DNA from 3 places in the Micromonospora sp. NPDC047670 genome. Region 3 is predicted to be linked to each of the others. Evidence: predicted binding sites of a transcription regulator. Region 3 holds the regulator's gene; each other region holds the start of a gene.
What was found. Region 3 encodes HrcA, which represses chaperone genes, less so after heat shock. Its sites were predicted from a motif close to GGTTNGCACNCTCNNNNNGAGNGTGCNAACC; they were not measured.
Positions count from the first base shown of each region.

Region 1: the regulator HrcA is predicted to act here: its motif matches at 1,815-1,845, upstream of groES (co-chaperone GroES).
Region 2: the regulator HrcA is predicted to act here: its motif matches at 2,533-2,563, upstream of groL (chaperonin GroEL).

Region 1 covers NZ_JBIDDA010000004.1:94,379-98,638, forward strand. The annotation lists gene groL (chaperonin GroEL) at 1-1,297, opposite strand, end outside; gene groES (co-chaperone GroES) at 1,368-1,682, opposite strand; gene ACGF7U_RS11505 (methyltransferase domain-containing protein) at 1,931-3,115, shown strand; gene ybaK (Cys-tRNA(Pro) deacylase) at 3,252-3,731, shown strand; gene ACGF7U_RS11515 (hypothetical protein) at 3,825-4,082, opposite strand; gene ACGF7U_RS11520 (hypothetical protein) at 4,135-4,260, opposite strand, start outside.
Region 2 covers NZ_JBIDDA010000004.1:452,888-457,147, reverse strand. The annotation lists gene paaN (phenylacetic acid degradation protein PaaN) at 1-71, shown strand, start outside; gene ACGF7U_RS13320 (GNAT family N-acetyltransferase) at 246-791, opposite strand; gene ACGF7U_RS13315 (cold-shock protein) at 1,000-1,203, shown strand; gene ACGF7U_RS13310 (hypothetical protein) at 1,316-2,485, shown strand; gene groL (chaperonin GroEL) at 2,760-4,260, shown strand, end outside.
Region 3 covers NZ_JBIDDA010000020.1:64,817-69,076, reverse strand. The annotation lists gene ACGF7U_RS29575 (16S rRNA (uracil(1498)-N(3))-methyltransferase) at 1-252, opposite strand, end outside; gene dnaJ (molecular chaperone DnaJ) at 376-1,521, opposite strand; gene hrcA (heat-inducible transcriptional repressor HrcA) at 1,595-2,617, opposite strand; gene ACGF7U_RS29560 (DUF4870 domain-containing protein) at 2,852-3,532, shown strand; gene hemW (radical SAM family heme chaperone HemW) at 3,593-4,260, opposite strand, start outside.

The DNA.
Region 1 (4,260 bases), on a different contig from region 3:
CGCCGGTGAAGCCGAGGTCGTCGTCGAGCGCCGGCAGGATCTGGGCCAGGGCGGCGCCGCCGCCGGGGACCGTGCCCTCCTCGACCGCGGCCTTGGTCGCGGCGATCGCGTCCTCGATGCGGTGCTTGCGCTCCTTCATCTCGACCTCGGTCGCGGCGCCGACCTTGATGACCGCGATGCCGCCGGACAGCTTGGCCAGCCGCTCGGCGAGCTTCTCCCGGTCCCAGTCGGAGTCCGAGGCCTCGATCTCCTTGCGGATCTGGGCAACCCGGTCCGCGACCTCGCCGGCCTGGCCGCCGCCGTCGACGATGGTGGTGTTCTCCTTGTCGACCACCACGCGGCGGGCGCTGCCGAGCACCTCCAGGCCCACCTGGTCGAGCTTGTAGCCCAGCTCCGGGGCGACCAGCTCGGCGCCGGTGAGGATCGCCATGTCCTGGAGCATCGCCTTGCGGCGGTCGCCGAAGCCGGGGGCCTTGACCGCGCAGACCTTGAGGGTCTTGCGGATCGAGTTGACCACCAGGGTGGAGAGTGCCTGGCCCTCGACGTCCTCGGCGATGATCAGCAGCGGCTTGCTGTTCTGGAGGACCTTCTCCAGCAGCGGCAGCAGCTCCTCGATCGCCGAGATCTTCTGGGTGGTGATCAGGATGTACGGGTCCTCCAGGACCGACTCCTGACCCTCCACGTCGGTGACGAAGTTCGGCGAGATGAAGCCCTTGTCGAACTGGAGACCCTCGGTCACGTCCAGCTCGGTGTGCAGGGCGGAGCCCTCCTCGACGGTGATGACACCGTCGCGGCCGACCCTCTCCATCGCCTCGGCGATCAGCTCACCGATCGTGGCGTCCTGCGCGGAGATCGTCGCGACGTGCGCGATCGACTCCTTGTCGGCCACCTCGACCGCGCGGCCGAGCAGCGCCTCGGAGACCTTCGCGGCCGCCGCGTCGATGCCCCGCTTGAGGCCGGTCGGGTTGGCGCCGGCGGCCACGTTGCGCAGGCCCTCGCGGACCATCGCCTGGGCCAGCACGGTGGCGGTGGTGGTCCCGTCGCCGGCGACGTCGTTGGTCTTGGTCGCCACCTCCTTGACCAGCTGCGCGCCGAGGTTCTCGTAGGGGTTGGTGAGCTCGATCTCCTTGGCGATGGTCACGCCGTCGTTGGTGATCGTGGGCGCACCGAATTTCTTGTCCAGGACGACGTTGCGCCCGCGCGGGCCGAGGGTCACCTTGACCGCGTCCGCGAGGGCGTTGACACCGTGCTCGAGCAGGTGCCGGGCGTCGTCCGAGAAGCTCAGGATCTTCGCCATGAATGTCCCTTCGAAGCGACGCTGCCCCGGCCCGGCGAGCCGGACCGGGGCAGCGACACTGATCGGTTGCTTACTTCTCGATGACCGCGAGGACGTCGCGGGCGGAGAGCACCAGGTACTCCTCGCCGGCGTACTTGACCTCGGTGCCGCCGTACTTCGAGTAGAGGACGGTGTCGCCGACCTTGACGTCGACCGGCACGCGGTTACCCTTGTCGTCGATCCGGCCCGGGCCGACAGCGAGGACGGTGCCCTCCTGCGGCTTCTCCTTGGCGGTGTCGGGGATCACGATGCCCGACGCCGTGGTGGTCTCAGCCTCGTTCGCCTGGACCACGATCCGGTCCTCGAGCGGCTTGATCGCAACCTTGGTCGCGGTAGTCACGGGCATACCCTCCTGGGGTACTGGTTTCGTTACCGGACGGCATGCCGCCGGCGTCAATCTGCCACATGCCACCGGGCGGGGCCGTCGTCGCGGGTGCCGGTCCGCCTGGCGTTCAGCGCCCGGACCTGACGGCCCGGAAGCTGGCACCCTCAGGGTGAGAGTGCTAATCGCAGGTTATTCCTCGGCTAGCACTCCGTCAAGGAGAGTGCCAGCCCGCCGGTCGGCGCGTCGGGCCGGGCGGCGAGAATGACCGGGTGGACCTCGACCAGCTCGCCGCCCTGCGTACGCCCGAGGGGTCGGCCGCGCTCGCCGCGGCGGCGCGGGTGGCCGGCGGCGATCCGCTGGCCGCGGCGGTCGCGCTCCGCTCGGCCGGGATGCCGCCCGCGCTGGCGGCGGCCGCGCTCACCCAGGCCGAGCTGCGCCGCCGGGCGGTCGGCAAGTTCGGGCCGCCGGCGGCGGGGATGTTCCTGACCCGGGCGGGGCTGGAGCAGGCCACCCGCCGGCCGGTGGCCGACCGGCGGGCCGCCCGGTTGCGCGCGGCCGGCGTGCGGGTCCTGGCCGACCTCGGCTGCGGCCTCGGCGCGGACGCGATCGCCGCCGCCCGGGCCGGCATCCGGGTGTACGGGGTGGAGGCCGACCCGGTGACCGCCGCGATGGCCGCCGCCAACGCCGAGGCGGCCGGGCTGGCCGAGCTGTTCACGGTGGAGTGCGGCGACGCCACGGCCTTCGACGTGGGCCGGGTCGACGGGGTGTTCTGCGACCCGGCGCGGCGCAGGGCGGGCACCGGGCGGCGGATCTTCGACCCGAACGCCTACTCCCCGCCCTGGGACTTCGTCGTCGGGCTGGCCGAGCGGGTGCCGTACACGGTGGTGAAGGTGGCGCCCGGCATCGACCACGCGCTGATCCCGGCGGGCGCCGAGGCGGAGTGGGTGAGCGCGGACGGCGACCTGGTCGAGGCCGCGCTGTGGTGCGGCCGGCTCGCCCGGGTCCCCCGCCGGGCCACCCTGCTGCGCGGCGACGTCGCGCACGAGCTGACCGGCTCCGGCGACGCCGAGGCGCCCGTCGGGCCGGCGCGCCGCTTCGTGTACGACCCGGACCCGGCGGTGGTCCGCGCGCACCTGGTCGCGGAGCTGGCCGACGCCCTCGACGCGACGCTGGCCGACCCGAGCATCGCCTACCTCTACGCGGACGTGCCGGCGGCGACCCCCTTCGCCCGCTGCCTGGAGGTCACCGACGTGCTGCCGTTCTCGCTCAAGCGGCTGCGGGCCCTGCTGCGGGACCGCCGGGTCGGGCGCGTGGAGATCCTCAAGCGCGGGTCCGCGCTGGAGCCGGAGAAGCTGCGGCGGGACCTGCGGCTGGCCGGCGACGAGGCGGCCAGCCTGGTGCTGACCCGGGTGGCCGGCGCGCCGACGGTGTTGGTCTGCCAGCCGGTCGGTTAGGCGCCGGCCCGGCCCGCGTCCGGCGCGTCGCGGCCGGGGCGTCCGGCCCCGTCCCCGCCCCGGGGCCTGCGGCCGTCCTCCGCTTTGCCGTCCTCCGCTTTGCCGACCCGCGCGGCGCCGGGTTAGCGTGGCGGCCATGGCGGGACAGGGCACGCCGGCGACCGCACTGCTGGCGAAGCGGAAGGTGACGCACCGCACCCATCCGTACGACGTCTCCCCGGACGCGCCGAACTACGGCGCGCTGGTCGCGGCGGCGCTGGGGGTGCCGCCCGAGCGGCTGTTCAAGTCGCTGGTCGCCGAGGTCGACGGCGCGCTCACCGTGGCGGTCGTGCCGGTGAGCGGCGAACTGGACCTCAAGGCGCTCGCGGCGGCGGTCGGCGGCAAGCGGGCCGCCCTGGCCGACCGCGCGGTCGCCGAACGGGCGACCGGCTACGTGCGCGGCGGCATCAGCCCGCTCGGGCAGCGCAAGCGTCTCCCCACGGTGCTCGACTCCTCGGCGCTCGACCACCCCACCGTGTACGTCTCGGCGGGCCGCCGCGGCCTCCAGGTCGAACTGGCCCCGGCCGACCTGGTGGCCCTGACGGACGCGCGGGTCGCCCCGCTGTCCACCTGCTGACGGGCGGCGGCCGGAAGCGCGGGGCGGGTGCGGGGACGCGCGGGGGACGGCCCGCCGGCACGACGGATCCCTCCCCCGCGCCCCGCGAACGGATCAGGCCGCGCCGCGAACCCGGCCGACGTTGATCGTGCCGTTGTCGTCGTAGACCTCGGCGATCCGCTTGGAGACGCTACGCCGGCCCTGGGTGAACATCGGGACGTCGTTGTGCACGCGGACGTGGACGGCGCCGTGGTGCTCCGCGAAGACGTCGACGGGTGCGCCGTCGACGACCTCCGCGCAGATGCGCACGGTGCTCGTGCCGTCGTCCTCGACGTCGATGACGACGACGCCGCGGTCGGTTGGCAAAGGCATTTTGGGACTCCTCCCGATCAGCAGAACCTTTTTGTTCACATGTGTTCGGACATCACTCCCCGGTGCGAGTGCCGGGCCGGGACGGACGCCTGCCGCCGCCGAACATGACCCGGGTCCACTCGCCGACGTGGCAGAAGATGTCGCAACTGGTGGAGACGCCGAGCTTCGCGGGCACCCT
Region 2 (4,260 bases), on a different contig from region 3:
ACTCCGCGCTCACCGACGGCGCCTACGTGGCCAACCGGTTCCGCATCGTGCAGTCGCGTCGGCACGTCTGAGTCGTCCTGGTCGGGTCTCCGGGGCAGCCCGCCCTCACTCCGGGCGGTCAGGTCCGATCCCTGCGCGGGGCGGGCCGCCCCGGAAGCCCTTCCGTGTCACCGCACGTCACGACTGCCGGCCCAGCGGGGTTTGGCCTGGGGTGTCGCGTCGGGGGCGGCTTCCCGGCCGGTGGGTCAGGCGGGGCGGCGCATCTGGAGTTCGGTGAGCGCCGGGACGGTGGGATGTGGGACGCGCACCCCGGTGTCGACGAAGCCCAGCCGCCGGTAGGCGCGGTAGGCGCGGTCGTTGCCGACCACCACCTCCAGCATCAGCTCGGGCCGGCCGCAGGCCCGGGACCAGGCGGCCACCGCCTCGACCAGGTCGCCGAGCAGGCCGGTGCCCCGCCAGGACGGGGTGACGTACACGGCGTAGACGACGGTCAGCCCGGGCTCGTCCGGGGTCACCGTGCCCCCGGCGTGCCCGACCAGCCGGCCGCCCGGGTCCGCCACGAACTGCGCGGTGTCCGCGCCGGCCGACACGTACGCGACCCGGGCCGCGTAGTCGGCGTGCGGGCGGGCCGCGGCGTCGGCGAGGGTCTCCAGGAATGCCAGCGGCGCGTCGGCGAGCATCTCCAGCCGTAGCGCCCGCATCCGGGCCGCGTCCCGTGGCCGGACCCGCCGGACCTCCGCCCGGCGGACCTCCGTCGGAATCCGCCCCGGGCCGCCCGGCGTGCTCGTCATGCCGCATGCCTACCACAACGACGGATACCGATGTCGCTCGATCGAAATATGCCCGATTTGTGGTCGTGCGCCGCCGTCACGCCTCGTGTAGCGTGCGATTTCGGTCACCGATTCAGCGGCCCTCCGACCGCCGAACCCGGTGGTCCTCCGGTGCCGGTCCGCCGGCCTCCGGGGTCGTGGAACGCCGCGCAGAGTGAGGAAGTGCACCGTGGCACAGGGCACCGTGAAGTGGTTCAACGCCGAAAAGGGCTACGGCTTCATCGCCGTCGACGGCGGGCAGGACGTCTTCGTCCACTTCTCCGCGATCGAGATGGACGGCTACAAGGCGCTGGACGACGGTCAGCGGGTGGAGTTCGAGATCGCCCAGGGCCAGAAGGGGCCCCAGGCCGAGCGCGTGCGCGTCATCGCCTGACCGACCGGCCGTTCCGGGGGCGGGCGGATCGGGGCGCGCCGGGGCGGGCTGCGCTCCGGACGCCCGGGCGGGAAGGATCGTGAACCGTTCCAGCCATCGCTGAGGAGGGTTCATGTCCGACCAGCCGCCCCACGCCATGCCGCCCCCGGGAGACCCCGACCCCGCGCCGGGGCAGCCCGGCGATCCGACCGCGCCGCCACCGGGTTCGACCACGCCCCCGCCCGCCGGGGAGCCACCCGTCGCGCCCCCGCCGGCCGGGCAGCCGGCGGCCGCGCCCTCCTGGGACCCCACGGGCGCGCAGTCGCCGCAGGGCTGGGTGTTGCCGCCCACGGGCGGGTTTCCGGCCGGCTCCGGCGCGTACGGCGGGCAGCCGTGGTATCCGGGCGCACCGGTCGCGTACCCCGGCCAGCCGGGCCACGGGTGGTACCCGCCGGGCATCGACCCGGCCGACCCGCTGGTCACCCCGCCCGGCGGCGGCGTGAGCGGCTGGTTCGACCGGTGTGTCGGCGCGGCACGCCGGGGCTGGCGGCAACTGCTGCCCATCCTGCTGCTCACCCAGGTGCTGCCCGCCGTGGTGGTGTCGCTGCTCGCCCTGGCGGTCGACCCGACGGCCAAGTGGGACGAGTCGACGGCCGACGACCCCGCCGCGCTGCCCGACACCTTCCTCGCCGACCTGGGCACCATGCTGGCCGTGCTGATCGGGGGCAGCCTGGTCTTCGGCCTGGTGCAGAGCCTCGGCTGGGCCGCCGGCACCTGGGTGGTCGCCCGGCAGGCGGCTGGCGAACCGGCGGGCGTCGGCGCCGCCCTGGGCTACGGCCTGCGCCGGGCGCTGGGCCTCTGGGGCTGGACCCTGGTGATGAGCCTGATCGTCGGGCTCGGAATCTGCTTCTGCGTCATCCCCGGCATCTACTTCGCCTTCGCGCTGAGCATGGCCGGGCCGGTCTACCTCTTCGAGCGGCAGCACCCGATCGGCCGCTCGTACCGGATGTTCCACGACCGGCTGGGCCTGCTGCTCGGCCGGGTGGCGCTGGTCGCCGCGGCGGTGATCGTCGGCGGCGGGGCGGCCGGCGTGGTGGAGGGTGTCGGATCGCTGCCGCTCGGCACCGCCCCGCTGGAGTCGCCGGGCACGGCGGTGGGCGTGATCGTGGTGACGCTGCTCGGCGGCGTGCTGGCGCTGCCGGCCCACCTCGCCCAACTGGTCGGACTGGTCGTCACGTACGCCGAGCAGCGCGTCCACGAGGGGCCGGTGGACAGCGCGCGGCTGGCCGGTGAACTCGGCTGACGGGAGCGGGCGTGCTTGCACTCGGCAGGGGAGAGTGCTAAACAAGTCATTGGCACTCGCATACCGTGAGTGCCAATGGTCGGGGCGGTAGGGCCACGGTCGCACGGGCGTCCACACGCCGGTGCGGCACATGGCCGGTCGTCGCGGGCTATCCGGCCCGGCCGAGGAGACGTCGTCGTCGCCAGGTGGCGACGTCCCAAGGTGCGTACACCAGGCGGCCCATCCGGGACACACACTCCGGGTGGCCCGTGAGTGTCCAGGAGGACAACGCCGTATGGCCAAGATGATCGCGTTCGACGAAGAGGCGCGCCGCGGCCTCGAGCGGGGCATGAACCAGCTCGCCGACGCCGTGAAGGTGACCCTCGGCCCCAAGGGCCGCAACGTCGTGCTCGAGAAGAAGTGGGGTGCCCCCACCATCACCAACGATGGTGTGAGCATCGCCAAGGAGATCGAGCTCGAGGACCCCTACGAGAAGATCGGCGCCGAGCTGGTCAAGGAGGTCGCCAAGAAGACCGACGACGTCGCCGGTGACGGCACGACGACGGCGACCGTCCTGGCCCAGGCCCTCGTCCGCGAGGGTCTGCGCAACGTGGCCGCCGGTGCCAACCCGATGGCCCTGAAGCGGGGCATCGAGGCCGCCGTGGCCAGCGTCTCGGAGGAGCTGTCCAAGCTCGCCAAGGACGTCGAGACCAAGGAGCAGATCGCCTCCACCGCCTCCATCTCCGCCGGTGACAGCACCGTCGGCGAGATCATCGCCGAGGCGATGGACAAGGTCGGCAAGGAAGGCGTCATCACCGTCGAGGAGAGCAACACCTTCGGGCTGGAGCTGGAGCTCACCGAGGGTATGCGCTTCGACAAGGGCTACATCTCGGCCTACTTCATGACCGACCCGGAGCGCATGGAGGCCGTCTTCGACGACCCCTACCTCCTGATCGTCAACAGCAAGATCTCGTCGGTCAAGGACCTGCTCCCGATCCTGGAGAAGGTCATGCAGTCGGGCAAGCCGCTGCTGATCATCGCCGAGGACATCGAGGGCGAGGCCCTGGCCACCCTGGTCGTCAACAAGGTCCGGGGCACCTTCAAGTCGGTCGCCGTCAAGGCGCCGGGCTTCGGTGACCGCCGCAAGGCCATGCTGGCCGACATCGCCATCCTCACCGGTGGCCAGGTCATCAGCGAGGAGGTCGGCCTCAAGCTGGACGCCGTCGGCCTCGACATGCTGGGCCGCGCCCGCAAGGTCGTGGTGACCAAGGACGAGACCACCATCGTCGACGGCGCCGGCGACGCCGAGCAGATCCAGGGCCGGGTCAACCAGATCCGGGCCGAGATCGACAAGAGCGACTCCGACTACGACCGGGAGAAGCTGCAGGAGCGGCTGGCCAAGCTGGCCGGTGGCGTTGCGGTGATCAAGGTCGGCGCGGCCACCGAGGTCGAGCTGAAGGAGCGCAAGCACCGCATCGAGGACGCCGTCCGCAACGCGAAGGCCGCCGTCGAGGAGGGCATCGTCCCGGGTGGTGGCGTCGCGCTGGTGCAGGCCGGCAAGACCGCCTTCGACAAGCTGGACCTGACCGGTGACGAGGCGACCGGCGCGCAGATCGTCAAGATCGCGCTGGACGCCCCGCTGCGGCAGATCGCCGTCAACGCGGGCCTCGAGGGTGGCGTGGTCGTCGAGCACGTCCGCAACCTCGAGCCGGGTCACGGCCTCAACGCCGCCAACGGCGAGTACGTCGACCTGCTGGCCGCGGGCATCATCGACCCGGCCAAGGTGACCCGCTCGG
Region 3 (4,260 bases):
GATGCCCTGCACCACCACGAGACGCGGGACGGACGCGTCCGCGTACCCCCGGGAGGTGATCTCCACATCGAGCGTGCCCCGGCCGACGGCGGTGACCACGGCGGCGGCCGTGCCGCCGCGCCCGTCGGCGAGCAGCAGCTCCTCGCCGACGCGCAGGCGCTGCACGGTGGCGGCGTGGTGCCCCTCGGGACCGTCGAGGGTCAGCCGGTCGGCGGTGGGCAGCGACTCGACCAGGAACAGCGGCGCGGACACGACGACCAGGCTAGTCGCCGGCGGCGGACACCGGGACGGCGAGGGCCACGGAGGCCACCCGCTCGCCGCGGCCACGGAGGCCGACCGGGTCGCCGCGGCGCGCGGCGACCCGGGCCGGGAGCGTCAGGCGTGTCCGTTGAAGGCGTCGCGCATCCGGGAGAAGAAACCGCCCTGCTTGGTCAGCTCGGCGACCTCCTCGCCCCGGGTCTTGGCGAAGTCGCGCAGCATGCGCTCCTGGTCGGCGTCGAGCTTGGTCGGGGTGCGCACGTCGAGGTGGACGTAGAGGTCGCCCCGGCCCGTGCCGCGCAGGTGCGGCACGCCCCGGGCGCGCAGCCGCAGCGTGCTGCCCGGCTGGGTGCCGGCCTTGACGTCGACCGTCTCCTCGCTGTCCAGCGTCTTGATGGTCAGCCGCGTGCCCAGCGCCGCCGCGGTCATCGGCACGGTGACCCGGCAGTGCAGGTCGTCGCCCTTGCGGGAGTAGACGTCGTGCGGCCGCTCGTGGATCTCCACGTAGAGGTCGCCCGCGGTGCCCCCGCCCGGGCCGACCTCGCCCTGCTGGGCCAGCCGGATGCGCATGCCGTCCTCGACGCCGGCGGGGATCTTGACGGTCAGCGAGCGCCGGGTGCGGACCCGGCCGTCGCCGGCGCAGGTCGGGCAGGGGTGCGGGATGGTGGTGCCGTAGCCCTGGCAGACCGTGCACGGCCGGGCGGAGACCACCTGGCCGAGGAAGGTGCGCTGCACAGACTGCACCTCGCCCCGGCCGCCACACGCCTCGCAGGTGGCCAGGTGGGTGCCGGCCGCCGTGCCGGCGCCGGAGCAGGTGGTGCAGAGCACCGCGGTGTCGACGGTGATCGGCGCCTCGACGCCGAACGCGGTCTCGTGCAGGTCCAGCTCCAGCCGCAGGATCGCGTCGGCGCCCGGCCGGGTCCGCGGCCGCGGGCCCCGCGACCCACCGGCCGCCCCGCCGAAGAAGGCGTCCATGATGTCCTGGAAGCCGACGAACGGGCCGGCGCCGCCGGGGCCGCCCGGGCCGCCCGCGCCGCCGCCGCCCGGGGCGAGCGGGTCGCCACCCAGGTCGACGATCTGCCGTTTCCGGTCGTCCGAGAGGACCTCGTACGCGGCGTTGATGTCCTTGAACTTCTCCTGGGCCTCCGGATCCGGATTCACGTCCGGGTGGAACTGCCGCGCCAGCTTGCGGTAGGCGCGCTTGATCTCGTCGTCGGAGGCTTCCCGGCTCACCCCGAGAATGCCGTAGTAGTCCCTGGCCACTGCGTTCCGTGTCCTCATGTTCGTCTCGCGTTGCGCCGGTCGTCGGCCGGAGCCGGCCGTCGGCCCTGACTGGTCAGTTCTGGGCCAGCAGCTCGCCCACGTAGCGTGCCACGGCCCTCACCGTGGCGATGGTGCCGGGGTAGTCCATCCGGGTCGGCCCGAGCACACCGAGGCCGCCGACGCTGGTCGAGCCCGGGCCGTAGCCGGTGCTGACCACCGAGGCGGCACGCAGGTTGTCGATCTCGTTCTCGTCGCCGATCAGCACCCGGGTCGTGCTCGGCTCCGCCTCGCCGATCAGCTTGAGCATCACGACCTCCTCCTCCAGCGCCTCCAGGATGGGGCGCAGGGAGCCCTGGAAGTCGAGCAGGCCGCCGCGGGTGAGGTTTGCGGTGCCGGCCAGCGCGATCCGCTCCTCGTGCCGCTCGATCAGCGTCTCGAGCAGCACCGTGGAGAGGGTGGTCATGGCGGGCCGCAGGTGCGGCACCGACTCGTCGACCAGCGCCTGCACCAGCGGCGGGGTCTCCGACAGCCGGGTGCCGACCAGCTTCTCGTTGACCAGCCGGCGCAGGTCCGTGACGTCGTCTGCGGGGATCGGCCCGGGCAGCTCGACCAGCCGCTGCTCGACCCGGCCGGTGTCGGCGATCATGACCAGCATCAGCCGGGTCGTGGAGATCGGCACCAGCTCCAGGTGGCGGACGGAGGAGCGGGCCAGCGACGGGTACTGCACGACGGCGACCTGCCGGGTGAGCTGCGCCAGCAGCCGGACGGTGCGGTGCACCACGTCGTCGAGGTCGACGGCGCCGACCAGGAAGCGCTCGATCGCCCGGCGCTCGGCCGGGCTGAGCGGCTTGACCCGGGACAGCCGGTCCACGAAGAGCCGGTAGCCGCGGTCGGTGGGCACCCGGCCGGCGCTGGTGTGCGGCTGGCGGATGTAGCCCTCCTCCTCCAACACGGCCATGTCGTTGCGGACGGTCGCCGGTGAGACCCCGAGCTGGTGCCGCTCGACCAGCGCCTTGCTGCCGACGGGCTCCTGCGTGGCGACGTAGTCCTCGACGATCGCGCGCAGCACGGCGAGCTTGCGGTCGTCGAGACCCATCCTCCCCACCTCCCTGTCGCGCGTCGGGCCCGGCACCCGAGGGGCCCGGGCGGTGCTGGCACTCGTCCGTAGCGAGTGCCAGTCTACGTCGGCGTGCCCGTCGACGCGATGATCAACCTTGGACCGGCGGTCCGACCCGCGCCGCCGTGGCGACGCCGCCAGGGCCGATCATCCGGACAACCCGGCCGGTGTCGCCCTGGTGCGTCCTTGCCGGCGGCGCCTACCGTGACGTCCATGACTGAACCACCTCGCCCTCCCGGAGCGGGGGACCCCGGCGACCGGCCGGACCCGACCGCTCCGTCGGGGGTTCCCGGCCCGCCCGGCGCCGACGACCCCACCGCACCACTGTCCGGGGCGCCGGGCCCGGGCGGCTATCCCCCGCCCGGCGGCTATCCCCCGCCCACCGGTGACCAACCGCCGTCGGGTGGCTACCCGCCGCCCGGTGGCTACCCTCCGCCGGGTGGCTACCCGCCGCCCGGGGGCCAACCGCCGCCCGGCGGCTACGCCCAGCCGGGCGTCGGCTATCCGACCGGCGGGGCCTACGGCGCGCCCACCGGCGGCTACGCCAACAACGAGGACAAGAACTGGGCCCTGATCGCCCACTTCGGCGGGGCGGCCGGGGTGGTCTTCGGCGGCGGCCTGCTCGGCTGGGTCGCGCCGCTCATCGCGCTGATGACCCGGGGGCAGCAGTCGCCGACCGCCCGGGCGCACGCAGTGGCGGCGCTGAACTTCCAGATCACCTGGGCGATCGTGGGCGTGCTGAGCTGGGTGCTCACCCTGGTCACCTGCGGAATCCTGTTCTTCGTCCCGATGCTCATCTGGCTCGTGCCGCTGATCTTCGGGATCATCGGCGGGATCAAGGCCAACGAGGGCGTGCTCTACCGCTACCCGATGAGCTACAGCTTCACCAGGTGAGCCGGGCCGGCCGGTCCACCGGCCGGCTCCGGCCACGCTCCCCGAGGGCCCGCTGCCGGCTCAGGGCAGCAGGTCGCGGACGACCGCGTCGGCGAGCAGCCGTCCGCGCAGGGTCAGCACGGCGCGGCCCGCCGCGTACTCGGGGCCGGCCAGCAGGCCGCCGGCGAGCGCCCGCTGGGCGCCGGCCCGGCCTGCGTCGTCCAGCGCGTCCAGCGGCAGCCCCGAGGCGAGCCGCAGCCGGAGCATGACGTCCTCCATGTGCGCCTCGTCGGCGGTGAGCACCTCCCGGGCCAGGCCGGGCGACCCGCCGCCGGTCAGCCGCCTCGCGTAGGTCGTGGGGTGCTTCACGTTCCACCAGCGCACGCCGCCGACGTGGCTGTGCGCCCCCGGGCCGAGGCCCCACCAGTCGGCGCCGGTCCAGTAGAGCAGGTTGTGCCGGCACCGGGCCGCCTCGCCACGGGCCCAGTTCGACACCTCGTACCAGGAGAAACCGGCCGCGCCGAGGGCGGCCTCCGCCGCGAGGTAGCGGTCCGCGGCGACGTCGTCGGAGGGGTACGGCAGCTCGCCGCGCCGCATCCGGGCGGCGAGCCGGGTGCCGTCCTCCACGATCAGGGCGTACGCGCTGACGTGGTCCACGCCCGCGGCGACGACCTGGTCGAGGGACGCGGCGAAGTCGGCCTCGCTCTCCCCCGGCGTGCCGTAGATGAGGTCGAGGTTGACGTGGTCGA